DNA from 2 places in the Pseudoflavonifractor phocaeensis genome. Region 1 is predicted to be linked to the other one. Evidence: predicted binding sites of a transcription regulator. Region 1 holds the regulator's gene; the other holds the start of a gene.

Region 1 (15,197 bases):
CCCCCCGGTGGATCCTGGCCTCCAGGGTGAACTCCCGCTCCCTGGCGTGGACCTCCCCCTTTACAAAGGCGTGATCCACCCCGAACTGGATGAGCTCCCGGTCATACCGGGCCCGGTGGCTCTTTGCCGCGGACAGGTAGGCCATCGCCTCCAGCAGATTGGTCTTTCCCTGGGCGTTCTCCCCGCAGATCACGTTGACTCCCGGGGAAAACCGGGCCTCGGCATGGACGTAGTTGCGAAAAAAGTCCAGTTCCAGTCCTTGGACGGTCATTGGACGGTGAGCCTCACATCTCCCAGCTCCACCACGTCGCCGGGGCGCAGCTTCTTGCCCCGCATCTGGCACACCTCGCCGTTCACCTTCACCTCACCGGCCTGGATGCGCTGTTTGGCCTCGCCGCCGGTCTCCGCCGTGCCGGCGAACTTCAATAGCCCCTCCAGCTTGATATACTCCGTGGAGATCTTCACGGTCTCTTCTCTCATGTCCTCTCCTCCCCGGCCGGGCCGGCCCGGCCTCTCTCAGACGTTGGGACCCGGCGGTTTTTGATTGTTTCGTCCCCTTTGAGTATCCCCACCTCAGCCCGCGCTCAGCCGCACGGGGAGCACCATGAAGAGGTAGGGCTCCGCCCCCTCCTCGGCGTCGGTGGGCACGATGATGCAGGGGGAGGAACTGGTGCCCATCTTCAGCAGGGCGGTCTCGGTGGGCACCGCCTTGAGGGCGTCCATCAGCAGCCGGTTATTGAAACCGATCTTCAGCTCCCCGCCGTCCCCGGTGACTGGGCACTGGTCGGAGGCGTCGCCGATGGCGGTGCGGGTGGAGAAATACAGCATCCCGTCCCCCACCGTACACCGCAGGGGGCTCTTGAACTTCTCGCTGATAATCAGGCTCACCCGGTCGATGGAGGCCATGAGCTGGCGCACGTCGGCGGTGAGAAGCACCGTGCTCTTCCGGGAGATGGCCTGGCGGTAATCCAGGAACTCCCCCTCCAGCCGTCTCGTCACCAGGAGGGTGGAGCCCACCTGGAACATGATGTGCCGGGCCCCGGTGGTGATGGAGGCGGTCTCCTCCACGTCGGAGCAGATGCCCCGCACCTCGCTGAGGGCTGCACCGGGGACCACGAAGGAGAAGTCCATATTGGGGGCCTTCTCCAGCGTCTCCCGCCGGATGGCCAGCCGTTGTCCGTCCACCGAGACCACGGACAGGGTGGAACCGTTCACCTCAAAGAGGGAGCCGGTGAGGATGGGGCGGCTCTCGTTGTCGCTGACGGCGAACAGGGTGCGGTTGATCATGTCCGCCAGGGTGGACTGGGCCAGCTCCAGGGCGTTCTGGGGCTCCACAGCGGGGAGCTCGGGGAACTCCTCAGGGTCGATGCCCTGAATGTTGAATTCACTCATGCCGCACTGGATGTGGACGGTGAGGCCCTCGGCGGAAAAGGAAACCATATCGTCGGGCAGGCGGCGGACGATGTCCCCGAAGAGCCGGGCGGACAGCACCAGGGAACCGCCCTCCGCCACCTGGGCGGGGACCACGGTGCGGATGCCGGTCTCTAGGTTATAGCCGGTAAGGCGCAGTTCGCTGTCCGCCTCCAGCAGGATGCCTTCCAGAGCGGGAATAGAGCTCTTGGGCGCGGTAGCCCGGGAAGAGGTGGCGATGGCCGCTTGGAGCAGGGCCTTTTCACAGGAAAACTTCATGGTTGAGACCTCCGTTCGATTCTCTCTTCGCAAGGAGAGGAGAGGGTTTTTTGTCGTATTAGTAAGCCGTAGGGAAATTTCTTGTGGAAACCGGCTGAAAAGGGCTGGGCCTGTAAGGAAAAGTCGTCCACAGTGGGGTGGGGACGGTTTTTTCCCTTATCCACAGGGCGGGCGGGGGAGGACAGGTTATCCACACCCCTCTTTCCACATTCCCACAAAACCGGGTGGAAATGTGGACGGCGCCCAGGGCCGGAACGAGCCCTTATTCATACCGGGCGTTGATGTTGGCGTTGATGTCCTTGATGACCTCGGCCATCTCCGGGGACTGCTTGGTCAGCTTTTCAATCCGTTCGATGGAGTGCATCACCGTGGTGTGGTCCCGGCCGTCGAACTCCCGGCCGATCTCCTTGAGGGAGAGGTTGGTCATCCGCCGGATCTCATACATGGCGATCTGCCGGGCCAGAACGGTGTCCTTGTTCCGGGCCTGTCCCTTGATGTCCCCGGCCTCGATGTTGTAAAACTTCCCAACTTCTTCGATGATGATGTCCGCCGAGGGGAGAAATTCCGTCTTGTCCTTGAACATGTCCCGCACCGCCCGGGTGACGGTGTCCACGTCCACCTGCTCCCCCATCAGCTCTTGAAAAGCAAGGATCTTGTTGACGGTGCCCTCGATCTGCCGGACGTTGGCGGTGATGTTGTCAGCGATGTAGCGCAGCACCGGATCGGGCAGGTTCATGCCCCGGCGGATGGCCTTGTTCTTGATGATGGCCACCCGGGTCTCGTAGTCCGGGGGCTGTACGTCCACGGGCAGGCCCCACTCGAACCGGGTTTTCAGCCGGTCGTCCAGCCGGAGCATCTCCTTCGGGGGGCGGTCGGCGGTAAAGACGATCTGACGGCCCGCCTCGTAGAGGGTGTTGAAGGTGTGGAACATCTCCTCCTGGGTGGACTCCCGCCCGGCGATAAACTGCACGTCGTCCATGAGGAACACGTCGGCGGAGCGGTATTTTTCCCGGAACTCCTGGTTCCGGCCCTCCCGGATGGCGGCGATAAGCTCATTGGTGAAGGTGTCCCCCCGGATGTAGACGATGCGGTAATCGGGGTACTGGCCGTGGATGGCGTGGGCGATGGCGTAGAGCAGGTGGGTCTTGCCAAGGCCCGACTCACCGTAAATGAACAGAGGGTTGTAGCTTTTGGCCGGCTCGTCTGCCACGCTGCGGGCGGCGGCGTAGGCGAACTTGTTGGAGGAGCCCACCACGAACTTGTCGAAGGTGTACTCCTCCGTCCCCGGCAGGAAGGTGGAGGAGCCGGCCTTTTCCAGGCTCTCCCGCTCTCCCTCCCCCAGCACCTTCACGTCGAAGTCGGCGGAAAAAAGCTCCCGCAGGGCCTTTTGGACAGCGGGCAGGTAGCGGGAGACGATGATGTCCCGTTTGAAGTTGGAGGGGGTATAGAGGACAAAGGTGTCCGTGTCCAGAGAGACTGCCTCTGCGTCGTCGAACCAGGTGCTCAGGGTGGTGGCGGTCAGGTCGCCCTCCATCAGTTTGAGGACCCTTGTCCAGATCTCGGCGGCGGAATTCATATCGTAGATCACCCGTTTCTTTTGGTGGGATACCTTTATTATAATGTATCCAACCTATTATAGCAAAAAATCAGGGCCATGGCAACGTGAAACGGTCTTTCAGGGTGAAAAATTTCCACAATTCACGAAGGAAGTTGTGGATAAAAATTCAGAAAACACAAGATATAGGGGAGCGGAAAAAACCGGGACAAAAAAATCCGAAAAAGGTGGTTGACAGGGGAATTCTTTATCAAGTATAATACCATTTGCGCCTTGTAGGCGCGTATTTGTCATCGACGACCGCGTCCGGCTGACCCCGGGCGTTGTGGTAGGCGGGGCTACGGCGCCGCCAGAACGAGTACAGGAGGTGTACCAAAATGGTTCGTACCTATCAGCCCAAGAAGCGTCAGCGCAGCAAGGTCCACGGCTTCCGCAAGCGTATGGCGACCGCCAACGGCCGCAAGGTCCTGGCCCGGCGCCGCCGTGCAGGCCGCGCCCGTCTGACCCACTAAGGTGGAAAAGCAACCAAATAGGGCATTTTGAGCGGGGCGGTGGAACTTTTCTACCGCCCCTGCGGTGCATAGAGCGAATTTTGAGCGGGAGGCGGAGCCGGTGCGCGACACAAGATCCATGAAGGAAAACCATCTGTTCCGCCGCCTCTACGCCAAGGGCAAAAGCGCCGTATCCCCCACCCTGGCGGTGTACGTGCGGAAAAACCGGCTGGGCTATACCCGCCTGGGCCTCACCGTGGGCACCAAGGTGGGCAAGGCGGTGCGCCGCAACAAGGTCCGCCGCCGGATCCGGGAGGCTTACCGCATCCACGAGGGGCAGATGACCCCCGGCTGGGATATGGTGGTGGTGGCCCGGGTGCGGGCCGCCTACGCCCCTTACGCCGAGTTGGAGCGGGACCTGCTTCGCCTGCTGGACAAGCTGGGCGTGCGGAAAGGGGAGGGGAAGCCGTGAAGGCCCTCTTCCTATGGCTCATCCGCTTTTACCAGCGGAACATCTCTCCCGCCCGGCCCTCCTGCTGCCGCTTCATCCCCACCTGCTCGGCCTACGCCCTGGAGGCGGTGGAAAAGTACGGAGCCCTCAAGGGGGGCTTTCTGGCCCTGCGCCGCATCCTCAAATGCCAGCCCTTCCACCGGCAAAAGACCATCGAATACGACCCCGTCCCTTAGGCCTTGTCTGAAACAGGCTGCCCGGCAGGTTCCTATGTTTTTAGATAAGGCCCGGAAGAAGCCTTTCCCAAAAGGGGAGGCCTACCTCAACCAAAGAAAGTGGAGGCCATGTCCATGGATTTCGCCTATTACATCATGACGCCCTTCACCTGGCTGCTGATGTTCTTCTACAATTTCTTCAACAGCTACGGTGTGGCCCTCATCCTCTTCGCCCTGGTGGTGAAGCTCATTTTGTTCCCCCTGTCCCTGAAGGGAAAGCGGAGCATGATCCAGATGAACATGCTCTCGGGGAAAATGCAGAAGCTCCAGAAGCAGTACGGCAAGGACCAGGCCCGGTATAACGAGGAGGTCCAGAAGCTCTACGCCAAGGAGAACGTCAATCCCATGGGGGGCTGCCTGTGGTCCATGCTCCCCCTGCTCATCCTGCTGCCCCTGTACGCCATCATCCGCCAGCCGTTGAAGTACATGATGGGGCTGGACGCCAACCAGATCGCCCAGATCGCCAACACGGTGGACTGGGGCGCGGTGGCCACCAGCATGGGCTGGGCCACCCCCGACGCCATCCAGAAAGCGCTGGAGGCCGCCCAGAAGGCGGTGGAGGCCGGCACCCTCACTGTGGTGAGCGATTTTGCCAACAACGGCTATAACCAGCTGTATCTGGCCTCCCTCATCACCCCGGATAACCTGGCCGCGATCCAGGCCGCCGTGGGAACCACCGCCAAGGAGATCTTCTCCATCAACTTCCACTTCCTGGGCATCGACCTGTCCCAGGTGCCCAATCTGAAGTTCTGGGTGGAGGGCATCGCCGGCTTCGGTCTGTTCCTCATCCCCATCATTTCGGCGGGCTCCAGCGTGTTCATGTCCCTCATCATGAACAAGACCAACAACCTCAATAACACCCAGCAGAATGATCAGGTGGCCAAGACCAACCGGACCATGATGCTCATCTCCCCCCTGATCTCCCTGTGGATCGGCTTTTCCATGCCCGCGGCCCTTTCCGTGTACTGGATCGCCAACAATATCCTGGGCCTGGGGCAGGAGCTGATCTGCGGCAAGCTCCTCAAAAAGGACTACGAGAAGGCCGCCGAGGCCCAGCGCCAGCGGGAGATCGAGGAGAAAGAGGAAGAGAAGCGCCAGCGCCGGGAAAAGGCGGAGGAGCGGGCCCGCCAGGCCGAGGAGGCCCGGAAGAACAAGGGCAAGAAGAAGGCCAAGGAGCCCGACGAGGAGAAGATGACCCCCGAGCAGCGGGAGGCCAGCCGGGTGGGTATCCGCCAGTACGCCCGGGGCCGGGCCTACGATCCCGACCGCTACGGCGGCGTGACCCCCTACCATGAGGATCTGGCCGCTGGGGCTGTCCAGAAGATCCAGGAGGCCGAGGAAGCCGCCGAGGACCGCCGCCTGGAGGAGGCCGAAAAGGCCGCCCAGGAGCGCCCCGACGCCGAGGTGATCGTGACGGATGACGCCGCCCTGGCCGACGCGGTGGGCGAGGACGTTCAGAACGGGGCCGAAGAGGTCGAGGAAGACCTTGTGGAGCGGCTGGAGGCGGAGATCAGCGAAGCCCTGGCCGAGGACGAGGACAAGCCCAAGGAAGACTGACACATTCCCCACGGGAAGGAGATAAAAGTCTATGCAGAAATCCGTTGAATTTACCGGCAAGAATGAGGACGCGGCCATTGCCGCCGCGTTGCAGCAGCTTGGCCTGGCCCGGGAAGAGGTCTCCGTAGAGGTGCTGGAGCTGGCCAAGTCCGGCTTCCTGGGCATCGGCGGCACCCCCGCCAAGGTGAAGGTGACCTACGAGGTCCCTGACGAGCCCCAGGCGGCCCCCCAGCCCGCCCCTGCCCCCGCCGCCCAGGAGGAGGCCCCTGTCTCCGCCGCCCCCGCGGAGGAGCCCTGCCGCCCCGTGGAGGCCGCCTGCCCGGCCGCTGCCGAGGGGGATGAGCGGGCCGAGAAGATCAAGAGCTTCCTCTCCGGCCTTTTGGAGCGCATGGAGATCCAGGCCGATCCCCAGGTGAAGGTGGACGCCGAGGGCAACTACCTGGTGGACCTGGTGGGGGAGGACCTGGGGGCCGTGATCGGCCGCCGGGGAGAGACCCTGGACGCCATTCAGCAGCTCACCGGCTACGCCGTCAACCACGGCCAGGCCAAGCGGGTCCGGGTCCGGGTGGACGCCGAGCACTACCGCTCCAAGCGGGAGGAATCCCTGGAGCGGATGGCCCACCGGGTGGCCGACAAGGTGGTGCGCTACCGCCGGAACGTGACGCTGGAGCCCATGAACGCCTATGAGCGCCACGTCATCCACACCGCCCTCCAGGATCGGCCCGACGTGACTACTTATTCCATCGGCACCGAGCCCAACCGCCGCACGGTGGTGGCTTACAGCCAGGGAGAGCGCCGGGACTAAAATCCCAGCAGGAAACGCAAAAAAGGACCGCTGTCGTATGACAGCGGTCCTTTTTCAACGGTTTGGAAACGGGGAGAGGCGCTCAGGCCTCCTCGTCCAGCGGCTCGGGTGGGGCGGGGGTCCGGTCCAGCTCGTCCAAAAACTGGCTCACCAGCGGCACCGCCAGCCCGGCGGCCAGGAAGGAGCAGGACACCCCGGCCAGCCGCCGGGCGAACCTGCTCTTGAGGGAGAGCCCCGCCAGAGTCCCGGTGGCCAGCAGGCAGATCTTCAGGGCCGCCATGTCCTCCAGGTCCATCTTTTTGATGTACCGCCGTCCCGCGTCGGTCAGCTGTTCCAAGTCGATACTCATAAAAGGCGCTCCTTTCTCAATAGCGGCGGATCACGGCCACCACCCGGCCCAGGAGGGCGGCGCCCTCCCCGTCGATGGGCTCGTAATCCGGGTTTTCCGGCATGAGCCAAATATGCCCGTCGATGCGGCGCAGGGTCTTTACCGTGGCCTCATCCTCAAAGAGGGCCACCACGATGTCCCCGCTGCGGAAATTCTCCTGCCGGTGGACCACCACCAGGTCCCCGGGCAGGATGCCGGCGTTCAGCATGGACTCCCCCCGGACCTTCAGGGCGAAATGCTCCCCGGCCAGCCCGCCGGTGTCAAAGGTGAGGTATTCCTCCACGCACTCCTCGGCCAGGATGGGGCTGCCGGCGGCCACGCTGCCCACCACGGGCACCTGGTCGGGGTGGGCGTCCAGCTCCTCGGCCACCGCCTCCCGGGGGAGGGAGATGGCCCGGGTCTTGCCGTCGGCCTTGAGGATGTATCCCTCGGCCTCCAGCTTTTTCATGTGAAAGTGAACGGTGGAGGGGGACTTCAAATGCACCGCGGCCCCGATCTCCCGCACGGAGGGGGGATAGCCGTGGCTGCGGGTGTACTGGAGGATGAAGTCGTAGATTTCTCCCTGCTTTGGGGTGAGCGGCGCGGCCATAGAGACCCCTCCTTATTTTAGATAGTTGTATCCTATCACAGATTGACCAAAATGTCAAACATCTGTTCTAAGAATTCGTTTACAATTTAGACTTGATTTTCCGGTTTCATCAGCGTATACTACGTAAGCATCCTAATTATCAGGGTACGAACGATTGGAGATGATACCATGTACTGCGCGGACGAACCCAGCGCCTTTTTCCACGGGCTTCATCAGGCCCACCGGAAACGGGTGATGGAGGAACAGGCCCTTCGGGGGCTGGCCGACCTGGGCTCCCCCATGCTGCTGCTGGTCCTGCTCCACGGGGAGCAGCGGGGAGTGGACTTTTCCCAGCGGGAGGTGGCCAGAGCCATGCGGCTGTCCCCGGCCACGGTGGCGGTGTCCCTGCGGTCCCTGGAGCGCTCGGGCTATGTGGGCCGCCGGGCCGATGAGCGGGACGCCCGCCGCAACCGGGTGGCCCTCACCGACAAGGGCCGCCGGGCGGTGGAACAGTGCAACGAGCTGTTCCGGGCGGTGGATGAGCAGATGCTCCAGGGCTTTTCCGACCAGGAAAAGACCCAGCTCACCGGGTTTTTCCACCGTATGATGGAAAACTTGGGCGGCACCCCTGATTTTCCCTGTCCACCCCCAGAAGCAAAGGAGGAATCTTAACTTGCTGCAAATCTTTCTCACCCATCTTCAGGGCTACAAGAAGGTGGCCGTCCGGGCCCCCATCCTGATGGTCCTGGAGGTCATCTGCGAACTGCTGCTGCCCCTGGTCATGGCCCGGATCGTGGATGTGGCCATCCCCTCGGAGAACGTGACCTACATCTTTCAGCTGGGCGGGGCCATGCTGCTGCTGGCCGGCGTCTCCATGGCCTGCGGCGTCCTGGGCTCCAAATACGCCTCTTACGCCAGCCAGGGCTTCGGCGGCAACCTGCGCCAGGCCCTCTTCGATAAGGTCCAGACCTTTTCCTTCGCGGACATCGACCGCTTTTCCTCCGCCTCCCTCATCACCCGGATGACCAACGACGTCAACGCCATGACCATGATGCTGGCCATGGGCCTGCGGATGCTGGTGCGGGCGCCGGTGATGCTGGTGGCGGCGCTGATCATCAGCATCACCCTCAACGCCAAGCTGGCCCTGGTGCTGGCGGTGGTCATCCCCGTCATGGCCGTCATCATCGCCTTCATCATGAAGGTGTGCACCAAGCTCTTCGAGGCCATGCAGAAGAAAATCGACAGCCTCAACAACACCCTCCAGGAAAACCTGGTGGCCATCCGGGTGGTGAAGGCCTTCGTCCGGGCGGGCTACGAGCGCACCAAGTTCAAAAAGGCCAACGACGAGCTGATGGAGGCCGCCCTGAACGTGGGGCTAAAGATCATCGCCATCATGCCCATCATGATGCTGTGCATGAACGGCGCCACCATCGCGGTGGTCTTTTTCGGCGGCCGGATGGTGATGGAGGGCTCCTTCCTGCTGGGGGACCTCCAGGCCTTCATCAACTATATCTTCCAGATTTTGATGAGCGTGATGATGGTGGCCATGTCCCTTCTCCAGCTCTCCCGGGCCCAGGCCTGCGCCCACCGGATCAACGAGGTGCTGAACACCGAGCCCGACATTGAGGATACCGTCGAGTCTCAGACCGCGGCCCTCCCCGCCCCCAAGGGCCAGGTGGAATTCAAGGACGTGTCCTTCAAGTACGTGGCCACCGGCACCGGGGACGACGTGCTCTCCCACATCAGCTTCACCGTGCAGCCCGGCCAGTTTGTCGCCATCGTGGGCGGCACCGGCGTAGGCAAGTCGTCGCTCGTGAACCTCATCCCCCGGTTCTACGACGTCACCGGCGGGGCTATCCTGGTGGACGGCAAGGACGTGCGGGACTACCCCCTGGAGGAGCTGCGCGCCCGCATCGGTATGGTGCTGCAAAACAACGTCCTCTTCTCCGGCACCATCCGGGAAAACCTCCTCTGGGGCAGGCCGGACGCCACCGAGGAGGAGATGATCCAGGCCGCCAAGGACGCCCAGGCCTACGACTTTATCATGGCCCTGCCCAATGGCTTCGACACCCACATGGAGCAGGGCGGCGTCAACGTCTCCGGCGGCCAGAAGCAGCGGTTGTGCATCGCCCGGGCCATGCTGCGCAAGCCCGCCATCCTCATCCTGGACGACTCCACCTCCGCCGTGGACTCGGCCACCGAGGCGGCCATCCGGGAGTCCTTCCAGAAGAACCTGGCGGGGACCACCGTCATCATCATCGCCCAGCGGATCTCCTCGGTGCAGTACGCCGACGAGATCTTGGTGCTGGACGACGACCACATCGCCGGCCAGGGCACCCACGAGGAGCTCCTCGCCAGCAATCCCATCTATCAGGAAATCTACCAATCTCAGCAAGAGGGGGTGGCGGAATAATGCCAGGACCGAACCGCGCCCCCAGAGGGGGCTATCAAAAGCCCAAGAACATGGGCAAGACCATCTCCCGCCTGCTGGGCTACCTGACCCGCAATCCTCTGCCCCTGCTTTTGGTGATCGGGTGCCTGCTGGTGTCGGTGCTGACCAACCTGGGCGGCTCCTACATGATGCGGGGCATCATCAACGACTTCATCTGGTCGGGCTGCACCGACTTCGCCGGGCTGGGCCTGGCCATTCTGAAGCTCATCGGCATCTATGTGGTGGGCTGCCTCGCCACCTACGGCCAGTCGGCCACCATGGTCCGTCTGGCCCAGCGGGGGGTCAACCGGCTGCGCAAGGACCTCTTCGACAAGCTCCAAGACCTGCCCCTGGCCTACTTTGACAACCATCCCCACGGCGAGCTGATGAGCCGCTTCACCAACGACGCCGACAACGTCCAGATGGCCCTGGAGCAGAGCGTGGTCTCCCTCCTGTCCAGCTGCCTCATGTTCGTGGGCCTCGTGGGGCTGATGCTCTTCATCAACTGGAAGCTGTTCCTGGTGACCCTGGTGGTGCTGGCGGTGACCATGCTCCTCTTCAAGTACCTGGGGGGCAAGAGCCGCAGGTTCTACCGGGAGCAGCAGGCCGCCCTGGGCGCCGTCAACGGCAACATCCAGGAGATGATCGAGGGGCTCAAGGTGGTCAAGGCCTTCACCCATGAAAACCAGGCCAAGGCCGACTTTAAGGAACTCAACGACACCTACCGGGACGCGGCCCAGAAGGCCAACTTCTACTCCACCATGATCATGCCGGTCTCGGGCAACCTGATGAACATCAGCTACGCCCTCACCGCGGCGGCGGGGGGCCTCCTCTCCGTGCTCCAGGGCTTCGACCTTGGCGGGCTGGTGGTGTATCTCAACTACTCCAAGCAGGTGGGCCAGCCCTTGAACCAGATCTCCCAGCAGATGACCTCCCTCCTCTCCGCCATGGCGGGGGCCGAGCGTATCTTTGAGGTCATGGACACCCAGCCCGAGGTGGACGAGGGCAAGATCACCCTGGTCCGGGCCAAAAAGGCCGCCGACGGCACCATCACCGAGGCCGCCGAGGGCGAGCGCACCCACTGCTGGGCCTGGAAGGTGCCGGAAAACCCCCGCATGACCCTGGTGCCCTGCGTCAAGGCCGCCGACGGCACCCTCCAAGAGTGCGGCGAGGATACACCGGACCACCTGTGGGCCTGGAAGTACCCCCAGGGGGACCCGGCCCAAGGCCTGCACCGCATCCGGGGCGCGGTGGCCAGGAGAGAGGGCTACGCCCTGGCCGAGCTCACCGGCGCCGTGCGGTTCCAGGACGTGGACTTCTCCTACGTCCCGGGCAAGCAGATTTTGAACGACGTGACGGTGTACGCCAACCCCGGCCAGAAGATCGCCTTCGTGGGCTCTACCGGCGCGGGCAAAACCACCATCACTAACCTCATCAACCGCTTCTATGAGATCCAGAGCGGCGTCATCACCTACGGCGGCATCGACGTGAAAGAGATACGCAAGGACGACCTTCGCAAGTCCCTGGGGGCCGTCCTCCAGGACACCCACCTCTTCACCGGAACGGTGATGGAGAACATCCGCTACGGCCGCCTGGACGCCACCGACGACGAGTGCATCGCCGCGGCCAAGACCGCCGGAGCCCACTCCTTTATCCGCCGCCTTCCCGACGGGTATAACACCCTGGTCACCGGGGACGGGGGCAACCTCTCCCAGGGCCAGCGGCAGCTGTTGGCCATCGCCCGGGCCGCCGTGGCCGACCCCCCGGTGATGATCCTGGACGAGGCCACCTCCTCCATCGACACCCGCACCGAGGCCCTCATCCAAAAGGGCATGGACGCGCTGATGGAGGGGCGGACGGTCTTCGTCATCGCCCACCGGCTCTCCACGGTCCGCAACGCTGACTGCATCGTGGTCATCGAGCACGGCGAGATCCAGGAGAAGGGCAGCCACGCCGAGCTGCTGGAGGAAAAGGGCCGGTATTACCAGCTCTACACCGGCCAGTTCCAGCTGGACTGAGAAACAGTAAGGACCACCCGCCTTCCGGCGGGTGGTCCTTTTTTTGTCTCGCTCCCCCGAAGTTGTCCAAAGAGAACAAGAAACCCCCGTCCTCCTACTCCGCAGCAGTCTCGTAGTTTGGAGGCCCTTAGGCTTCCCCTGGGGGAAGCTGGCTGCGAAGCAGACTGATGAGGGGAACCTAATGTTTAGTAGGGCCTCTTCCCATGTCCCCAGTTTCCCTCATCCGTCAGCCCTCCGGGCTGCCACCTTCTCCCTAGGAGAAGGCCAGGACCACCCTAAATCAAGCACGTGTCAGCGAAAGCGGCGCAAGAGGGACCACGGGTCGCACAGACGCACCCGTGCTTTTCCCCCTATCAACGGGCAGTAGACCTCCAACCAAAAAGGGAATCTGCGCCCAGGTCAACACCAAGACTTTTCTTTGGGGGTCTGGGGGAGGTTTCTTTTTCTCGGGAAAAGAAACCTCCCCCAGAAAACCCACGTCCCAACATGCAGTCAGCAGCCAACCAAACGAAAACATCCCTCATCCCAGCAGATTAAACCCACTGGTTTCCTTGTATTTTCTTCGGTAGTGTGCTACCATAAAACATAACCAAGCAACCCCTCGATTATTTGTTGAAAATTCACAAGGAGGAGAAACACATGGATTACAACATGAAGGGCAAGGTAGCCATCATCACCGGCGGCGGCAAGGGCGGCGGCATCGGCTACGGCCTGTCCACCGCCTTTGCCAAGGAGGGCGTGAACCTGGTGGTCACCGGCCGGAACGTGAAAAAGCTCACCGACGCCAAGGAAGAGCTGGAGCGGCTTTACGGCGTCCAGGTGCTTGCCATGCAGTGCGACGGCGGCGTGGAGGAGCAGGTGGCCCACGTGGTGGAGGAGACCGTCAAGACCTTCGGCCGCATCGACTTCGTGATCAACAACGCCCAGAACTCCGCCTCCGGCGTGCCCCTGGCCGAGCACACCAAGGAGCAGTTCGACCAGGCCGTCTACTCCGGGCTGTACGCCACCTTCTTCTATATGAAGCACTGTTACCCCGAGCTGAAAAAGACCAAGGGCAGCGTGGTGAACTTCGCCTCCGGTGCGGGCCTCTTCGGCAAGCCCGGCCAGAGCAGCTACGCCGCCGCCAAGGAGGGCATCCGGGGGATGACCCGTGTGGCCGCCACCGAGTGGGGCCCCGACGGCATCAACTGCAACATCATCTGCCCCCTGGTGATGACCGACGCCCTGGCCAAGTGGAAGGAGGAGTACCCCGCGGTCTACGAGCAGACCATCAAGGGCATCCCCGCTGGCCGCTTCGGCGACCCCGAGCTGGACATCGGCCGCACGGCGGTGTTCCTGTGCTCCGAGGGGGCCAAGTATATCTCCGGCGAGTGCATCACCATGCAGGGCGGCAGCGGACTGCGCCCCTGAGGAAAAACAAAAAGAGCCCCCGGCCGTAGGCCGGGGGCTCTTTTCTATGGATGCACGTTACACCGCCTTTCGTAGCGTCTTTCAAGGGCGCAGCCTTTTAGGCTTCCCCTGGGGGAAGCTGGCTGCGAAGCAGACTGATGAGGGGAACTTATCTCTTTAGCAGGGCCTTTGTTGTTATCCCCAGTTCCCCTCATCCGTCAGCCCTCCGGGCTGCCACCTTCCCCCGAGGGGAAGGCAAAGTGCATGTGCGAATAGGGCACTTATCAATCAAGAACACGTCAGCGGCAGCGGCGCAAGGAGACCCACGTGTCGCACAGCCGCACCCGCGCTTATCCCCCGATCTTCGGGCAGTAGACCTCCTACCAAAAAGGGAATCTGCCCCCAGGTCAGCACCAATAGCCTTTTCTTTGGGGGTCTGGGGGAGATTTCTTTTCCCGAGGAAAAGAAACCTCCCCCAGAAGTTCCGCACCTCGGGGTGCGCCCTGCCAGCAAACAAAAAAGGCTTCACCCCTCCAGCGACAGATACACCGACCCCGCCGCCCGGGCAAAGAGCCGTGCCCCCGCCAGCGCCTCCTGAAGGGTGTTCCCGTGGCTCCCCACCTCCACCAGCAGGGACCCAGGCGTCAAATTCTGGTTGTACACCGACTGCCGCAGGGTCATGGGCCGGGCCAGGGTGGGGTAGAGGGTGTCCAGGCTCTTCTGGAGCCGGGCGGCCAGGGCCAGGTTTTCCTCCCAGCCCGGGTGGTCCCCGCCCCCGGCGCTGCTGCCCACCACCAGCATCACCTGGGCCGTCTTTACCCCGTCGATGGTGGTGACGGCCTTGTAGACCGTCCCGTCGCTCCCCACCAGGGCGTCCCGGTGGACGTCCAGCACCAGCTTGATGGTGGGGTATTGCCGTAAGTATTCCTCCACCGCCGGGCCGGACCGGCCGTAGGAGCCGTTATACTGGGGGTAGTCGTACATCCCCCGGTCGTGGAGAACGGACAGCCCCATCTCGGTGAATACCCGCTCCATCTCGTCCCCCACCCGGATCATGTTGCAGTTCTCATCCAGGGTCCGGGTGTTGTTGTCGCTGGGGGTATAGATGTCGGTGCCGTCCTGGGTGTAGGCCTCGGTGGCGTGGGAGTGGATGATGAGGATCTGGGGCCCGTCGGCCGCGGGGGAGAGAGCGATGTTGAGGCTCCGGCTGGCCGCCGCGGCCAGGTCCACCACCAGATCGGTCCGGTTGTAGAGGTAGAGCCCCGCCCCGGTGACGTAGCCCTGGGTGGTGGTGGGGACCAGCGTCCGCTCCACGATGTCCCCCGGCGCCGCGGTGGTCTGGGGCGGCTCGGTGATGTCGTCGTGGTCCGGGGCGGGCTGGGCGTCGGGGAGACGCTCCACAGGGGCCGCCGGCCTGGTCCCGCCCGCCGGATTGGCCGCCAGCAGGGGGGACTGCTCCACCGCGAGCCGCTGCCAAAAGGAGAGGGCGCCGTCATGGACGGGCCCCAGCTCGGTGCGCAGGGCGGCGGTGACGAAGTCCTCGCTGCTCCCCAGGATCTCCGCCGCCCCGGTGACCGCCC
Region 2 (15,197 bases), on a different contig from region 1:
GTCACGTTCACCCGGTTCATCACCACGCTGGCCACCGCCTGCATCCCGTTGTCGCCCTCGCCGCCTGCCTCGCAGGCCACGATGCGGGCCAGCAGTTCCAGGTCGGAATAAGCCATTTCCTCACTCCTTTTCGCCCGCGGGTCAGTCCGGCAGGGTGTCCTCTTCCAGCAGCGCGCTCTGACGGGACCGCTCCACGAAGGTCAGATCGTCCAGCCGCAGCAGGGCGGCGGCCAGCACCAGGATGGAGGCCAACAGGTTGACCCGGGCGGACCGGCAGGCCGCCGGATCGCTCCCGGCCTGGGCCTGGCGGTCGGCGGACAGGGCCAGACAGAGGAAAAAGGACAGCGACCCTACCACGATGGCCGCCGCGGCGTGTTTGATGGGATAGACGGAGGGGAAGCCCGACACGTCCTTCCCCTGGATGGTCCGGCACAGCTGGTCGCGCTGGATGCCCACCGACCAGTAGGACAGCAGGACTGAGAAAAGGATCAGCACCAGGAAAACAAGAGAGGTGTCCACCTGCCTGAGGGACCGGCAGAGGGTGTCTTTTTCCTCCATAGATATCCGCCTCCCTTCCGTTTCGGGTCATTCTATGCGCCGGAGGTGGCGCGGGTGCGAAAAGGAAGGAGGACGCCGGCCTCTTAAAAGAGACCGGCGTCCTCCTTGGTGGGGTCAGACCTGATAGCCGTTGAACCAGGCCCGGTCCTCAAAGGGGGCCTTGGGCGCCGCCTTGAAGGGCTTGGCGGGGATGCCGATGGGCAGGCATACCACCACCTCAACCTCCCGGGGCACGCCCAGGATGGCCGCCATCCGTGCGGCGGGCTCCCCCCGGATGACCCCCTGGAGCCACACCGAGGCGTAGCCCTTGTCGTGGATGGCCAGGAGCATGTTCTCCGTGGCGGCGGCAAAGTCCTCCACGTGGTAGAAGGCCCCATCTACACACTGGATCTTCTTGGCCAGCACCACCACCATGGCCCCGGCGGTGGTCATCCCCGAGTGGGGGAAGCAATCGGCCAGCCGCTTCAAAAGCTCCGGGTCGTCCACCCCGATGAGCTGGGTGGTCTGGAGGTTGTGGCCCGAGGGGGCGGCCAGTCCGGCCTCCATGATCTCTCTCAGGTCCTCCCGGGGCACGGGGGCGCCGGTGAACCCGCCGCGGTAGCTTTTTCGTCCAAAAACAGCCTGCATGGTCTCCATTGGGAAGCACTTCCTTTGATTTGGGATTGGGATGATGATACCACTCCCGCCCAGGGAGCGCAAGGGGCAAAAAACATTCCGGGGATCAAAAAACAGCCGGGGATTTGCCCTTGTCCGGGGGCGGGAAAGGTGATATAATATTTCGACATTTAAACACTGGAACACAAATTTCAGGGGAGGGCTACTCAATGTCCTATCAGGAGGAATTCATCACCTTCATGGTGCGCTCCGGCGTACTCACCTTCGGGGACTTCACCACCAAATCCGGGCGAAAGACCCCCTACTTCATCAACACCGGCAACTACAAGACCGGCGCCCAGGCCTCCAAGCTGGGGGACTACTACGCTGCCTGCATCCAGCAAAACCTGCCCCAGGGGGTGGACTGCCTCTTCGGCCCCGCCTATAAGGGGATCCCCATCACCGTGGCCGCCGCCTCCAGCCTCTACCGGGACTACGGCCGGGACCTGCCCTACTGCTTCAACCGCAAGGAGGCCAAGGACCACGGCGAGGGCGGCACCATGGTGGGCTACCAGCCCAAGGCCGGGGACCGGGTGGTCATCGTGGAGGACGTGGTCACCGCCGGCACCGCCGTGCGGGAGACCATCGAGCTCTTCCAGCACGTGGCCGACGTGGAGCTTACCGCCCTCATCGTCTCGGTGGACCGGATGGAGCGGGGCACAGGGGAGAAGACCACCATCAACGAGCTGCGGGAGCAGTACGGCATCCAGGTGTTCCCCATCGTCACCGTCCGGGAGGTCATCGCCTTCCTCCACAACCGGGAGATCGACGGGAAGGTGTACATCGACGACGCCATGAAGGACAGGATGGAAGGATACCTGGCCCAGTACGGCGGGAAATAAGGAATCCAAACGCCCCCTCTGAGAGAGGAGAGGGGCGGTTTCCTAGACAAGCGCATCCAACTGCTGGAGAGGGGGAAGACTATGGCGATGCACGACGGCCACCGGATCCGGATGAAGAGGGAGTTCCTGGCCCGCCCCGACTCCTTCCCCAACCACAAACTGCTGGAGCTGCTGCTCTTTTACGCCAATCCCAGAGGGGACACAAACCCCACCGCCCACCTCCTCATGGAGCGCTTCGGCTCCCTGGCCGGGGTGCTGGACGCCCTGCCCGAGGATCTTATGAAGGTGCCGGGCGTGGGGGAGCACGCCGTCGCCCTGCTGAAGGCGGTCAAGGAGACAGGGGGCCGGTATCTCACCGCCCGGACCGATACGGAGGAGACGGTGAACGCCACCGCCGACGCCTACCGGATCCTCCGGCCCTATTTCTTCGGTGCCCGCACCGAGCGGGTGTATCTGCTCTGCATGGACGGGAAAGGGAAGAGCCTGGGCGTCCGCCAAATCGCCGAGGGGAGCGTCAACGCCGCCGAGGTCACCACCCGGGGTGTGGTGGAGGCCGCCCTCTCCCTCAACGCCACCCAGGTCATCCTGGGGCACAACCATGTCTCCGGCCTGGCCTTCCCCTCCCCCGAGGACAAGGCCACAACCCGCTATCTCACCGGCGTTTTGTCCTCTGTGGGCGTGACGCTGGCCGACCACATGATTTTTGTGGACGACGACATGGTGTCCCTGCGGGACAGCGGCTTCCAGTTCCAGGAGTAGCGCGGGGGCTTCCCGCGGGGAGCCGGGCCGCGAAGGCCGGGCGGACGATCTTCCTCAGAAGAGAGAGCTCCCACAATTTCCTGTTGCAATAGAACAAATGTTTTGATACAATGGTCCTATCTGATTTGGAGGAGAGGAGGTCCGTCCATGCCGGAACTGAAAGTGGTCAGTCCCTTTGAGCCCAGCGGCGACCAGCCCCAGGCCATTGAGGCCCTGGCGGCAGGGGTGGAAAACGGCCTGAGCGAGCAGACCCTCCTGGGCGTCACCGGCTCGGGCAAGACCTTCACCATGGCCAAGGTCATCGAGAAGGTCCAGAAGCCCACCCTGGTGCTGGCCCACAACAAGACCCTGGCCGCCCAGCTCTGCGCCGAGTTCAAGGAGTTCTTTCCCAACAACGCCGTGGAGTACTTCGTCAGCTACTACGACTACTACCAGCCCGAGGCCTATATCCCCCACACCGACACCTTCATCGAGAAGGACTCGGCGGTGAACGACGAGATCGACCGCCTGCGCCTGTCCGCCACCGCCTCCCTCATCGAGCGGCGGGACGTCATCGTGGTCTCCTCGGTCTCCTGCATCTACGGCCTGGGCGAGCCGGACGACTACGCCCACATGATGATCACCCTCCGGGTGGGGGAGACCATGAAGCGGGAGGAGCTGATGCGCCGTCTGGTGGAGGACCGGTACGAGCGCAACGACATCGCTTTCGAGCGCAACATGTTCCGGGTCCGGGGGGACACCATTGAGGTCTTCCCGGCCTACTGGCGGGACACCGCCATCCGGGTGGAGTTCTTCGGGGACGAGATTGACCGCCTGAGCGAAATCAACGTGGTCACCGGCAGCCCCATACGCCGCCTGGAGCACATCCCCATCTACCCGGCCAGCCACTATATCACCCCCAAGGAGAAAATGGCGGGTGCCATCCAGGAAATTTATAAGGAGCTGGAGGAGCGGGTGGCCTTCTTTGAGGCCAACAACATGCTGGTGGAGGCCCAGCGCATCAAGCAGCGCACCATGTACGACATCGAGATGCTCCAGGAGCTTGGCCACTGCTCCGGCATCGAGAACTACTCCCGGGTCATCGCGGGCCGGCCCGTGGGCTCCGCCCCCATGACCCTGCTGGACTATTTCCCCGACGACTTCCTCATGTTCATCGACGAGTCCCACGTGACCCTTCCCCAGGTCCGGGCCATGTACAACGGGGACAAGGCCCGAAAGACCACCCTGGTGGACTACGGCTTCCGCCTGCCCTGCGCCTTCGACAACCGCCCCCTCAAGTTCGAGGAGTTCGAGCAGCGGGTGAACCAGGTGGTCTACGTCTCCGCCACCCCGGGAGAGTACGAGCGCACCCGCTCCGGCCAGATCGTGGAGCAGGTCATCCGCCCCACGGGCCTCTTGGACCCCAAAATCGACGTGCGGCCCGTGGAGGGCCAGATCGACGACCTCATCGGGGAGGTCAACGCCCGGGTGGAGCGGGGGGAGCGGGTGCTGGTCACCACCCTGACCAAAAAGATGGCGGAGGATTTGACCGCCTACCTGAAAAACGTGGGCATCAAGGTCCAGTATATGCACCACGACATCGACACCATCGAGCGCCAGGAGATCATCCGGGACCTGCGCCTCGGCACCTACGACGTGCTGGTGGGCATCAACCTCCTGCGGGAGGGCCTCGATTTGCCCGAGGTGTCCCTGGTGGCCATCCTGGACGCGGACAAGGAGGGCTTCCTCCGCAGCGAGACCTCCCTCATCCAGACCATCGGCCGGGCCGCCCGGAACGCCGACGGCCTCGTCATCATGTACGCCGACAAGATGACCCCCTCCATGATGGCGGCCATCGGGGAGACCGAGCGCCGCCGGAAGAAGCAGGACGAGTTCAACCAGGCCCACGGCATCACGCCAAAGACCATCATCAAATCGGTCCGGGACGTGGTGAACCTGGCCGAGGGGGAGGAGGAGGCCGACCGGGCCGTCCGGGAAAAGACCAAGATGACCCGCACCGAGATCGAAAAGGCGGTGGCCAAGCTGGAGAAGGAGATGAAGGAGGCGTCCAAGCGCCTGGAGTTCGAGTACGCCGCCGTCCTTCGGGACCGCATCATCGAACTCAGGGGCAAGTGAGGGCCGCCGTGGAAAAATGGAAGAGCCTGGGCCTGCTGCAAAAGGCCCTCCTGGTGCTCCTGGCCTTGTCCACCCTTGTGTTCAGCGTTCTCTACGCCCTGATCGGGCGGCAGACCGGCATCCAGTATGGGGACGGCTTTCTGCGTTTTTCCCAGACGGAGAATGGGAAGACCTACTCCGGCCGGGCGAAGGGCCAGGACCTCGTCTTTACCGTGGCCCCGGACCAAAGCGTGACCTGCCGGTGGGGAGACGTGACTCACGGCCCCTATACCGTGATCTATGACGACACGGCGGTCCCCCGGGACAGCCAGCTGGCCGGCGTCCTCACCGGCGTGGAGGTGTGGGAGGGGAACACCCGCCTCTTCCGGGGCGGCTGGGCCGGGGAGCGGTTTTCCGCCCTGGTCGCCGAGGACGGCGGCCCGGTGCACGATTCTTCTCACGCGTCCGCCGGGGCGGCCCCCTCGGTGGGAATCATCCTCCGCCTGTCCGCGGGCCCGGCGCTGGTCAGCCGTGGAGCAGTGGAGTTTTATCTCGTGGGCCTCTTCGTGACGGCCGCGGCTGTGGTGAGCATCCTGTTTGCAGACGCTCTGTTCCGATGGGACCTGCGCTTTCGGATCCGGGACCCGGAGGGGGCGGAGCCCTCGGAATGGGAGCTGCTGGGCCGCTCCTTCGGCCAGATCGCTTTGACCGTTCTCGCCATCGTCTGCTACGCCTTGAGTCTGTCCGGGCTGTCTTGACGGGGCGCATGAAGAAGAATAAGGAGGAACACCCATGGAAACACCCCGCTGGCACGAGTGCTACCCGTCCGACCATCAGCCCGCACTGGAGGAGGTCTCCGCCTGGATCGCTGCCCCGCTTTTTGATGAGATCCTTGGCTGGGGGACGGAAAACGGTCTGACGGCATCGCTGGAGTATAGCCGCTGCGGCATGGACCCCGGCTGGAACGTGAAATTGAAGAAAAAGAGCAAGGCCGTCTGCGCGCTCTATCCCCGGCGGGGCTTTTACGCCGCTATGGTGGTACTGGGCCCCAAGCTGGTCCCCCTGGCGGAGGGCCTGATGGAACAGTGTTCCCCGGAGACCCGGGACCGCTTCGCCCAGGCCGGAGGCATAAACGGAAGCCGCTGGCTGGTGCTGGACGTAAGGTCCCGCCCCGTTTTGGAGGACGTGGAACGGCTGTCCGAACTGAAAATGCTCGCGAAATAAATATACTGAAATACATAATAAAGAGGGAATTGAAACATGAAGTACGCGGAACTTGGTAAAACTGGTCTTAAATGCGCGGTCGTCTCCTTTGGGGGTATCCCCATTCAGCGTTCCGACGCCGCCAACACCATGGCGGTGGTGGACGCCCTGGAAAAGCACGGCATGAATTTCATCGACACCGCCCGGGGCTACACCGTCTCCGAGGAATATCTGGGCGCCGCCCTGAAGGGCCGCCGGGAAAAGTTCCTCCTGGCCACCAAGTCCATGTCCCGGAATTATGAGAACATGAAGAAGGACATCGAGACCAGCCTCCATAACCTCCAGACCGACTATATCGACCTCTACCAGCTCCACAACCTGCCCGTGAAGGATTTCGAGCTGGTATTCGGTCCCGACGGCGCCTACAAGGCCCTGGAGGAGGCCAGAGCGGCGGGGAAGATCGGCCACATCGGCGCCACCGCCCACAGCCTGGACGCCCTGAGAATGATGATCGAGGACTACTCCGACAAGATCGAGACCGTCATGTTCCCGTACAACATCGTGGAGGCCCAGGGTGAGGAGCTTCTCCGGGCCGCCCGGGCCAAGGGCGTGGGCACCATCGCCATGAAGCCCATGGCCGGCGGCAACCTGGACGACTGGAAGCTGGCCCTGCGGTATATCGACGCCTCCGGCGTCATCGACGTGTCGATCCCCGGCATGGGCAGCGTGGAGGAGGTGGAGCGCAACGCCGCCGCGGCGGAGGAACTCTCCCCCCTGACGGCGGAGGAGCTGGCGGAGTGCGAGAAGATCCGCCGGGACCTGGGCACCCACTTCTGCCGCCGGTGCGGCTACTGCGCCCCCTGCACCGTGGGCATCGACATCCCCTCCAACTTCCTCATGGTGAACTACCTGCGCAAGTACGACCTGGCCGACTGGGCCAAGGCCCGCTACGGCTCCTTTGCCGTCCACGCCGGCGACTGCATCGAGTGCGGCGTCTGCGAGACCCGCTGCCCCTATGATCTGCCCATCCGTGAGATGCTCAAGGACGTGGCGAAGGAGTTCGGGCAGTAAAATGGGGGAGGATATCCCCCGGCGGAAGTCCCTGCGCTTGAAAGGGTATGATTACGGGGCGTCAGGGTATTATTTTGTTACGCTCTGCACCAAAGGCAGGGAGTGTCTGTTCTGGCAGACCCCCGTAGGGGCGGATAGCATCCGCCCGTCCCCGCCCCTATTGACCCCCCTGGGCCAAATCGTGGACACAGCCATCCAAGAGATTTCGAACCACTACCCAGGTGTCAAAGTGGACAAATATGTTATCATGCCCAACCACATCCACGTGATCCTGGCACTGGGGCCAGGCGGCGGGCGGATGCTATCCGCCCCTACAAAGCCCCTGTCCACGGTGGTTGGACAGATGAAGCGGGCAAGCAGCCGCGCGGCGGGTGCGCCCCTCTGGCAAAGAAGCTTCCACGACCACGTCATCCGAAGCCAGGCGGATTATCTGCTCATCTGGAAGTATGTGGACGACAACCCCGCCAGGTGGCGGGAGGACCGCTATTTTCCCCAAAGTCCGTCCCAGTAAAAAAGGAGAACCAAGCCTATGCATGACCATATCACCGTCAAGGGCGCCCGTGCCAACAACCTGAAAAACGTGGACGTGTCCATCCCCCGGGACAAGCTGGTGGTCCTCACCGGCGTGTCCGGCTCGGGCAAGTCCTCCCTGGCCTTCGACACCATCTACGCCGAGGGCCAGCGCCGGTACGTGGAGAGCCTCTCCTCCTACGCCCGGATGTTTCTGGGCCAGATGGAAAAGCCCGACGTGGACTCCATCGACGGGCTGTCCCCCGCCATCTCCATCGACCAGAAGACCACCTCCAAAAATCCCCGCTCCACCGTGGGCACCGTGACGGAGATCTATGACTACCTGCGCCTTCTCTGGGCCCGGGTGGGCACCCCCCACTGCCCCATCTGCGGCAAGGAGATCATGCAGCAGACCATCGACCAGATCATCGACCAGGTCATGCGCCTGCCCGAGGCCACCCGCATCCAGGTCATGGCCCCCGTCATCCGGGGGAAGAAGGGCGAGCACGCCAAGATTTTCGAGGACGCCCGGAAATCGGGCTACGTCCGGGTGAGGGCCGACGGCTCCCTCTACGACCTCAGCGAGGAAATCAAGCTGGACAAAAACAAGAAGCACAACATCGAGGTGGTGGTGGACCGCCTGGTCATCCAGGAGGACATCGCCCAGCGCCTCACCGACTCCGTGGAGATCGCCTCCGGCCTGGCCGGGGGGTTGGTGGTCATCAACATCGTGGGGGAGGACCGGGACATCACCTTCTCCCAGAACTACGCCTGCGAGGACTGCGGCATCTCCATCGAAGAGCTGACCCCCCGGATGTTCTCCTTTAACAACCCCTTTGGCGCCTGCCCCACCTGCACCGGCCTGGGGGTCCAGCTCAAGGTGGACCCGGAGCTCATCATCCCCAATAAAGGTCTCTCCATCCTGGACGGGGCCATCACCGCCTCGGGCTGGAACAATATCAAGGGGGACTCCATCTCCCGGATGTACTTCGAGGCCCTCTCCAAAAAGTACAAGTTCAAGCTCACCACCCCCGTGGCAGAGCTGCCCGAGGAGGTCATCGACGTCATCCTCTACGGCACCAAGGGGGAGAAGCTGAAGCTCACCTACGACCGGGCCAACGGTCAGGGCACTCTCATGCAGCCCTTCGAGGGCATCTGCAACAACCTGGAGCGCCGCTACCGGGAGACCCAGTCCGACTCGGTGCGCCGGGAGCTGGAGGAGTGTATGTCGGAGAAGCCCTGCCCCGACTGCCACGGCAAGCGGCTGCGCCGGGAGTCCCTGGCGGTCACCGTGGGGGATCTGGACATCGACGCCTACTGCCACAAACCGGTGAACGACGCCCTCTCCTTCATGGAGGAGCTGGAGCTAACTCCCCAAAAGCAGCTTATTGCCGGGCAGATCGTGAAAGAGATCAAGTCCCGCCTGGGCTTCCTCCAGTCAGTGGGTCTGGAGTATCTCACCCTCTCCCGCTCCGCCGGCACCCTCTCCGGCGGCGAGAGCCAGCGCATCCGCCTGGCCACCCAGATCGGCTCGTCGCTGATGGGGGTCCTCTATATCCTGGACGAGCCCTCCATCGGCCTCCACCAGCGGGACAACGACAAGCTGCTGGAGACCTTAAAGCACCTCCGGGACCTGGGCAACACCCTCCTGGTGGTGGAGCACGACGAGGACACTATGCGGGCGGCGGACTATATCGTGGACGTGGGCCCCGGCGCCGGAGTCCACGGGGGCAGGGTGGTGGCCGAGGGCACGGCGGAGGAGATCATGGCCAACCCCGAGTCCATCACCGGCGCCTACCTCTCCGGGGCCCGCAAGATCCCCGTCCCCGCCAAGCGGCGGAAGGGGAACGGCCAGTTCCTCACTGTCCGGGGGGCGGCGGAAAACAACCTCCGGGGGGTGGACGTGTCCATCCCCCTGGGCACCTTCACCTGCGTCACCGGCGTGTCCGGCTCGGGCAAGTCGTCTCTGGTCAACGAGGTGCTCTACAAAAAGCTGGCCGCGGACCTCAACCGGGCCAAGACCCGCCCCGGGAAGCACAAGGCCATCGAGGGGGAGGAGTTCCTGGACAAGGTCATCGACATCGACCAGTCCCCCATCGGCCGCACGCCCCGAAGCAATCCGGCCACCTACACCGGATTGTTCAACGACATCCGGGACCTCTTCGCCTCCACCCCCGACGCCAAGGCCCGGGGCTACGGCCCCGGCCGGTTCTCCTTCAACGTCCGGGGGGGGCGGTGCGAGGCCTGCTCCGGCGACGGCCTTCTGAAGATCGAGATGCACTTTCTGCCCGACATCTATGTCCCCTGCGAGGTCTGTAAGGGCAAGCGCTACAACCGGGAGACCCTGGAGGTGCGCTACAAGGGCAAGAACATCTACGAGGTCCTGGAGATGACGGTGGATGAGGCCCTGCCCTTCTTCGAGAACCTTCCGAAAATCTACAACAAGCTCCTCACCCTCAGCGAGGTGGGCCTGTCCTACGTGAAGCTGGGCCAGCCCTCCACCGAGCTGTCCGGCGGCGAGGCCCAGCGGGTGAAGCTGGCCACCGAGCTGGCCCGCCACGCTACGGGCCGCACCATCTATATCCTGGATGAGCCCACCACCGGACTGCACTCCTACGACGTCCACAAGCTCATCGAGGTCCTGCAAAAGCTGGTGGAGCTGGGCAACACGGTGGTGGTCATCGAGCACAACCTGGACGTGGTCAAAACAGCGGACTATCTCATCGACCTGGGTCCCGAGGGGGGCAACGGCGGCGGCGGTATCGTCTGCACCGGCACCCCCGAGGAGGTGGCCAAGTGCGAAAAGAGCTACACCGGCCAATACCTCAAGCGGATGCTTTAATGAAGCCTTCCCCTGAGGTTGGCTGTCCGTTAGCGGCTTCGCCGCTTACGGGCAGCTCATGCCCTGCGGGTAGAAGGTGGCCCGCAGGGCCGGATGAGTGGAACCTTTCCCCACCCCCCGCCCTTCATAAATTCTTCATTTGCCTGCCCCCCCGACCTATGCTACAATGAGTATCATCACAAAAGTACCGGGAGGAAGCGCTTTGGACCTTCTTCAATGGCTCAACGAAACCATGGCGGGGGAGTTCGTCTTTACCGTGCTGGTCTCCATGATCCCCGTCATCGAGCTGCGGGGCGGCCTGCCCTTTGGGGTGGCCCTGGGGCTCCACCCCATCGTGGCTCTGGTGGCCAGCATCCTGGGCAACCTGATCCCGCTGCCCTTCATTGTGGTCTATATCCGCCGGGTCTTTCAGTGGATGCGCCGCCGGATGCCCCGGCTGGACGGCATGGTGGACGCCCTGGAGCGCAAGGCTCACCTGAAGGGCCGGAAGGTGAACAAGTATAAATACCTGGGCCTGATGATCTTCGTGGCCATCCCCCTGCCGGGCACCGGCGGGTGGACGGGAGCTCTGGCGGCGGCCTTCCTGGACATGCCCCTTCGGAAGGCCCTGCCCTCCATCTTCGCCGGCGTCTGCATCGCCGGGGTCATCGTCTCCTGCATCACCTACGGCGTCACCGCCATGTTTTGACCAAAGGCCGCCCTCCGGCATAGAATGGCCCGAGGTGAGGCATCATGCGGGCAATTTTGGAGATCGTGCTGTCCCTGCTGGCGGTGATGGGGCTGCTGAGTCTGGGCTGGATCCTGTTCGGCCATATCCTGACCCCCGCGGGGGGCGGCCGGGCCTGCTGTGTGGTCCCCGGCACCGGGGACGGCGGCGATCTGGAGCAGGCGGTGACCGGGGTCCTCTGGCTCCGGGGCGGCGGGCTCATCAAGGGTACGGTGGTCATCGCCGACTGCGGGCTCAACGCCGCGGGGAAGGCCGTGGCCGCGGCCCTGACCCTGCGGGAGCCGGGCATCGACGTGTGTCCGGCGGCCGACCTGCCGGACTACATACGGGAAAAAGCGAGAGGCGGGCATTGACACAATGCCCGTCTCTTTTTGGAGGGCGGGGCCGCCGGGCCGGCCCTCCCTCATCTGAACGGGAGGTGACCCCCATGGACGAAATCATGAACTGCATCGAAGGCACCGTGGAGACGGTCATCTATCAAAATGAGGAGAACGGCTACACTGTCCTCAAACTGGACACGGGGGAGGAGGAGGCCGTCACCGTGGTGGGCTGCATCCCCGGCGCGGCCCCCGGCGAGAGCCTCTGGGTCCAGGGGGCCTGGACCCGCCACGCCTCCTATGGGGAGCAGTTCAAGGCCGAGGTGGCCCGCCGGGGGATGCCCACGGGGGAGAAGGCCATCTTTGACTATCTGGCCTCCGGCGCCGTCAAGGGCATCGGCATGGCCACCGCCCGCCGGATGGTGGAGGAGTTCGGAGAGAACGCCCTGGAGGTGCTGGAGAACGAGCCGGAACGGCTCACCGCCATCAAGGGGGTCACCCGGAAGCGGGCCTTGTCCATGGGGGAGGCCTTCCGCCTCCAGATGGGAATGCGCCGCCTGCTGGATTTCCTCACCGGCCACGGCCTGCCCCCCCAGCTTGGGATGCCCCTCTACCGCCGCTTCGGCGACCGGGCCCTGGAGGCGGTGCGGGCCGACCCCTACCTTCTCACCGAGGGGGAGTTGGCGGTGGCCTTCGGCGTGGCCGACGACCTGGCCCTGGAGCTGGGCTTCGGCTCCGACCATCCCCGGCGGCTGGAGGCGGGGCTCACCTTTGAGCTCCAGCACAATCTGGACAACGGCCACACCTTTCTGCCCCGGGGGAAGCTGCTCTACGCCACCCAGGCCCTCATCGGCGTGGCCGACGCCGAGGCCCTGGATTCCGCCCTGGATGCCCTGACGGCCCGGGGGGCGGTCACCGAGGAGGCGGTGGCGGGGGAGGAGGCCTGTTATCTCGCCCCGCTCTATGACGCCGAGGTGGAGGTGGCCCGGCGGATCACCGCCATGAGCCGGAACGAGCTGTATCCTCCCGACGGGCTGGAGGGGCTGATTTCCTGCATCGAGAAGGCCCAGGGCATCACCTATGCCCCCCAGCAGCGGTTGGCGGTGGAGCTGGCCGCCCAGCGGCAGGTCATGCTCCTTACCGGCGGCCCCGGCACCGGCAAGACCACCTCCCTCCGGGGAGTCCTGGCCCTCTTCGAGGCTCTGGGGCTGGAGACCGCCCTGGCCGCCCCCACGGGCCGGGCGGCCAAGCGGCTGGGGGAACTGTGCTCCGCCGAGGCCGCCACCATCCACCGGCTGCTGGAGACCCGCTTCGACCCCAGGACCGGCCAGCTCACCTTCGCCCACAACGAAAGCGACCCGCTGAAGGCCGACGCCGTCATCGTGGACGAGACCTCCATGGTGGACATCTCCCTCATGTCCGCCCTCCTCTCCGCCCTGCGGGAGGACTGCCGCCTGGTGCTGGTGGGGGACCCGGACCAGCTCCCCTCCGTGGGGGCGGGGAACCTCCTGTCCGACCTCATCCGCTCGGGCCGGGTGCCCACGGTGCGCCTCACCGAGGTGTTCCGCCAGGCCGCAGAGAGCGCCATCATCCGCTCTGCCCACCAGGTGAACCGGGGGGAGGTCCCCGAGCTGAAAAACGACAGCCGCCGGGACTTCTTCTTCCTCCGCCGCCCCGATCCGGTCCACGCCGAGGAGACCATCGTGGAGCTCATCCAGAAGCGGCTGCCGGAGAATATGGGTATCCCCTCCCACCAGATCCAGGTCCTCTCCCCCACCCGGAAGTACGCCGGGGGCACCGCCAGCCTGAACCGGGCTATCCAGGCCGCCGTGAACCCGCCCGGGGAGGACAAGGGGGAGCGGAAGTTCGGCCCGTATATCTTCCGCCAGGGGGACCGGGTCATGCAGGTGAAAAACAACTACGACATCCTCTGGAAAACCCAGGACGGGCTGGAGATGGGCATGGGGGTATTCAACGGCGACATCGGCCATATCCTGGAGGTGGACAACCGCCGGGAGCTCATCACCGTGGACTTCGACGGACACCTGGTGGAGTACGCCCCCGACATGCTGGGGGAGCTGGAGCCCGCCTACGCCGTCACCGTTCATAAGTCCCAGGGCAGCGAGTACCGGGCGGTGATCCTGACGGCCCTGGACACTGCCCCCCGGCTCCTGACCCGGGGGGTGCTCTACACCGCCATCACCCGGGCCAGGGAGCTGCTGGTCATCGTGGGGGACGAGGGGGTGGTGGCCCGGATGACCGCCAACAACCGACAATCCAAACGCTATTCCGGGCTCCGGGCCCGTTTGGCGGAGGAAGAAAATTCCTCTTTTTGACAAAAACCGGCCCAAGGTGTAGAATGACCCTAATAAAAGATAAAGGAGCCTGACGATGAATAAACGACTGCTGGCCCTGCTGATGGCCCTAGGCCTGACCCTCTCCCTGCCCGCCCTCGCGGCGGAGGACGTGCCCGCCACCCCCGGCGAACCCATGGAACAGCCCGCCCAGGGCGACGTGATGCCTATCAGCGAGACGCCCGCCCCCCAGGAGATCGCCCCCTGGGCCTGGGACGCCATGAGCGAGGTGAACGCCCTGGGGATGTGGGACGACAGCTTCTACTACTGCATCCTGGACGAGGTCACCGACGAGCAGATGGACCGCCTCACCGCGGCGGCGGCGGACAAGCTGGCCCTGCTGGGCCTGCCCGCCTACGTCCCCGCCGGGGAGCCCGCGCCCCTGGTGGTGGACCACACCCGGGGCGGCGTTTTGAACGCCCTCTATCAGCAGGTCTCCGCCTGGGAGGTCCCCGCCGTGGCGGAGGGGCCCGTGGCCTGCATGGAGGCGCTTGGCGTGGTGAAGGGCCGGGAGGGCGGCGACCTGGCCCTGGACGGCGTGTGCACCCTCCAGGAGGCCCTGGTGATGGCCCAGCGGTTGGTGCTGAATGTCTACGACCTTCAGGACGCCGGCTCCAAGGGCCTTTTGTGGAAGGCCGAGGGCAACGGCAACACCCTGTACTTACTGGGCACCATCCACGTGGACCGGGACAACGTCTACCCCCTCCACAAGTCTGTGCGGGACGCCATCACCTCCAGCTCCCTGGCCGCCTTTGAGGTGGACTTCACCCAGGAGGCGGACATGGAGGCCTTCGTCCAGCTCCAGATGTATGACGACGGCACCACCCTGGCCGACCATATCTCCCCGGAGCTCTACGAGGCGGTCTCCGATATTTTCCTGAGCCTGGGCCTGACCCAGGAGGAGATCGACGCCTACCGGCCCTGGGTGTTGGCCGGGTCCCTGACCCAGCTGGGCATCAGCGACGATAGCACCGGCGACGCGGCCTGGGCGGTGGACCTGTACGTCCAGAGCAAGGCCCTCAACAACAGCATCACGGTGAACGGGGTGGAGAGCGCCGTCTACCAGTCCGAAATTTTCAACAGCCTGTCCGACGCCTACCAGGAGGAATATCTGGCCGCCGGCCTCGCTACCTACGAGGCGGGCTCGGCCGGGGCGGAGGCCGGGGACGGGGCCGATGAATCCCTGGACGTGATCTCCGCCATGCTGACGGCCTGGAAGGACCGGGACCTGGAGGCCTTCGAGGGCGTCTTCGACAAGGAGGCTGT

Evidence for each region. Region 1 encodes LexA, which represses DNA repair genes until DNA is damaged. Its sites were predicted from a motif close to CNAACANNTGTTNG; they were not measured.
Region 2: the regulator LexA is predicted to act here: its motif matches at 2,904-2,917, upstream of uvrB (excinuclease ABC subunit UvrB).

Annotation. Positions count from the first base shown of each region.
Region 1 is NZ_JBCDMT010000005.1:349,501-364,697, forward strand. Features, by position in the region: gene recF (DNA replication/repair protein RecF) at 1-271, opposite strand, end outside; gene AAEU42_RS11375 (RNA-binding S4 domain-containing protein) at 268-480, opposite strand; gene dnaN (DNA polymerase III subunit beta) at 574-1,689, opposite strand; gene dnaA (chromosomal replication initiator protein DnaA) at 1,952-3,277, opposite strand; gene rpmH (50S ribosomal protein L34) at 3,622-3,756, shown strand; gene rnpA (ribonuclease P protein component) at 3,857-4,207, shown strand; gene yidD (membrane protein insertion efficiency factor YidD) at 4,204-4,422, shown strand; gene AAEU42_RS11405 (YidC/Oxa1 family membrane protein insertase) at 4,537-6,018, shown strand; gene jag (RNA-binding cell elongation regulator Jag/EloR) at 6,050-6,823, shown strand; gene AAEU42_RS11415 (hypothetical protein) at 6,906-7,172, opposite strand; gene lexA (transcriptional repressor LexA) at 7,189-7,800, opposite strand; gene AAEU42_RS11425 (MarR family winged helix-turn-helix transcriptional regulator) at 7,969-8,451, shown strand; gene AAEU42_RS11430 (ABC transporter ATP-binding protein) at 8,453-10,192, shown strand; gene AAEU42_RS11435 (ABC transporter ATP-binding protein) at 10,192-12,228, shown strand; gene AAEU42_RS11440 (SDR family NAD(P)-dependent oxidoreductase) at 12,868-13,638, shown strand; gene spoIIP (stage II sporulation protein P) at 14,143-15,197, opposite strand, start outside.
Region 2 is NZ_JBCDMT010000003.1:410,097-425,293, reverse strand. Features, by position in the region: gene AAEU42_RS06730 (cell wall hydrolase) at 1-116, opposite strand, end outside; gene AAEU42_RS06725 (hypothetical protein) at 142-558, opposite strand; gene AAEU42_RS06720 (nitroreductase family protein) at 673-1,194, opposite strand; gene pyrE (orotate phosphoribosyltransferase) at 1,383-2,054, shown strand; gene AAEU42_RS06710 (JAB domain-containing protein) at 2,136-2,813, shown strand; gene uvrB (excinuclease ABC subunit UvrB) at 2,961-4,928, shown strand; gene AAEU42_RS06700 (hypothetical protein) at 4,937-5,665, shown strand; gene AAEU42_RS06695 (DUF3788 domain-containing protein) at 5,700-6,131, shown strand; gene AAEU42_RS06690 (aldo/keto reductase) at 6,168-7,181, shown strand; gene AAEU42_RS14565 (transposase) at 7,411-7,692, shown strand; gene uvrA (excinuclease ABC subunit UvrA) at 7,711-10,533, shown strand; gene AAEU42_RS06675 (COG2426 family protein) at 10,736-11,221, shown strand; gene AAEU42_RS06670 (hypothetical protein) at 11,266-11,613, shown strand; gene recD2 (SF1B family DNA helicase RecD2) at 11,688-13,913, shown strand; gene AAEU42_RS06660 (TraB/GumN family protein) at 13,969-15,197, shown strand, end outside.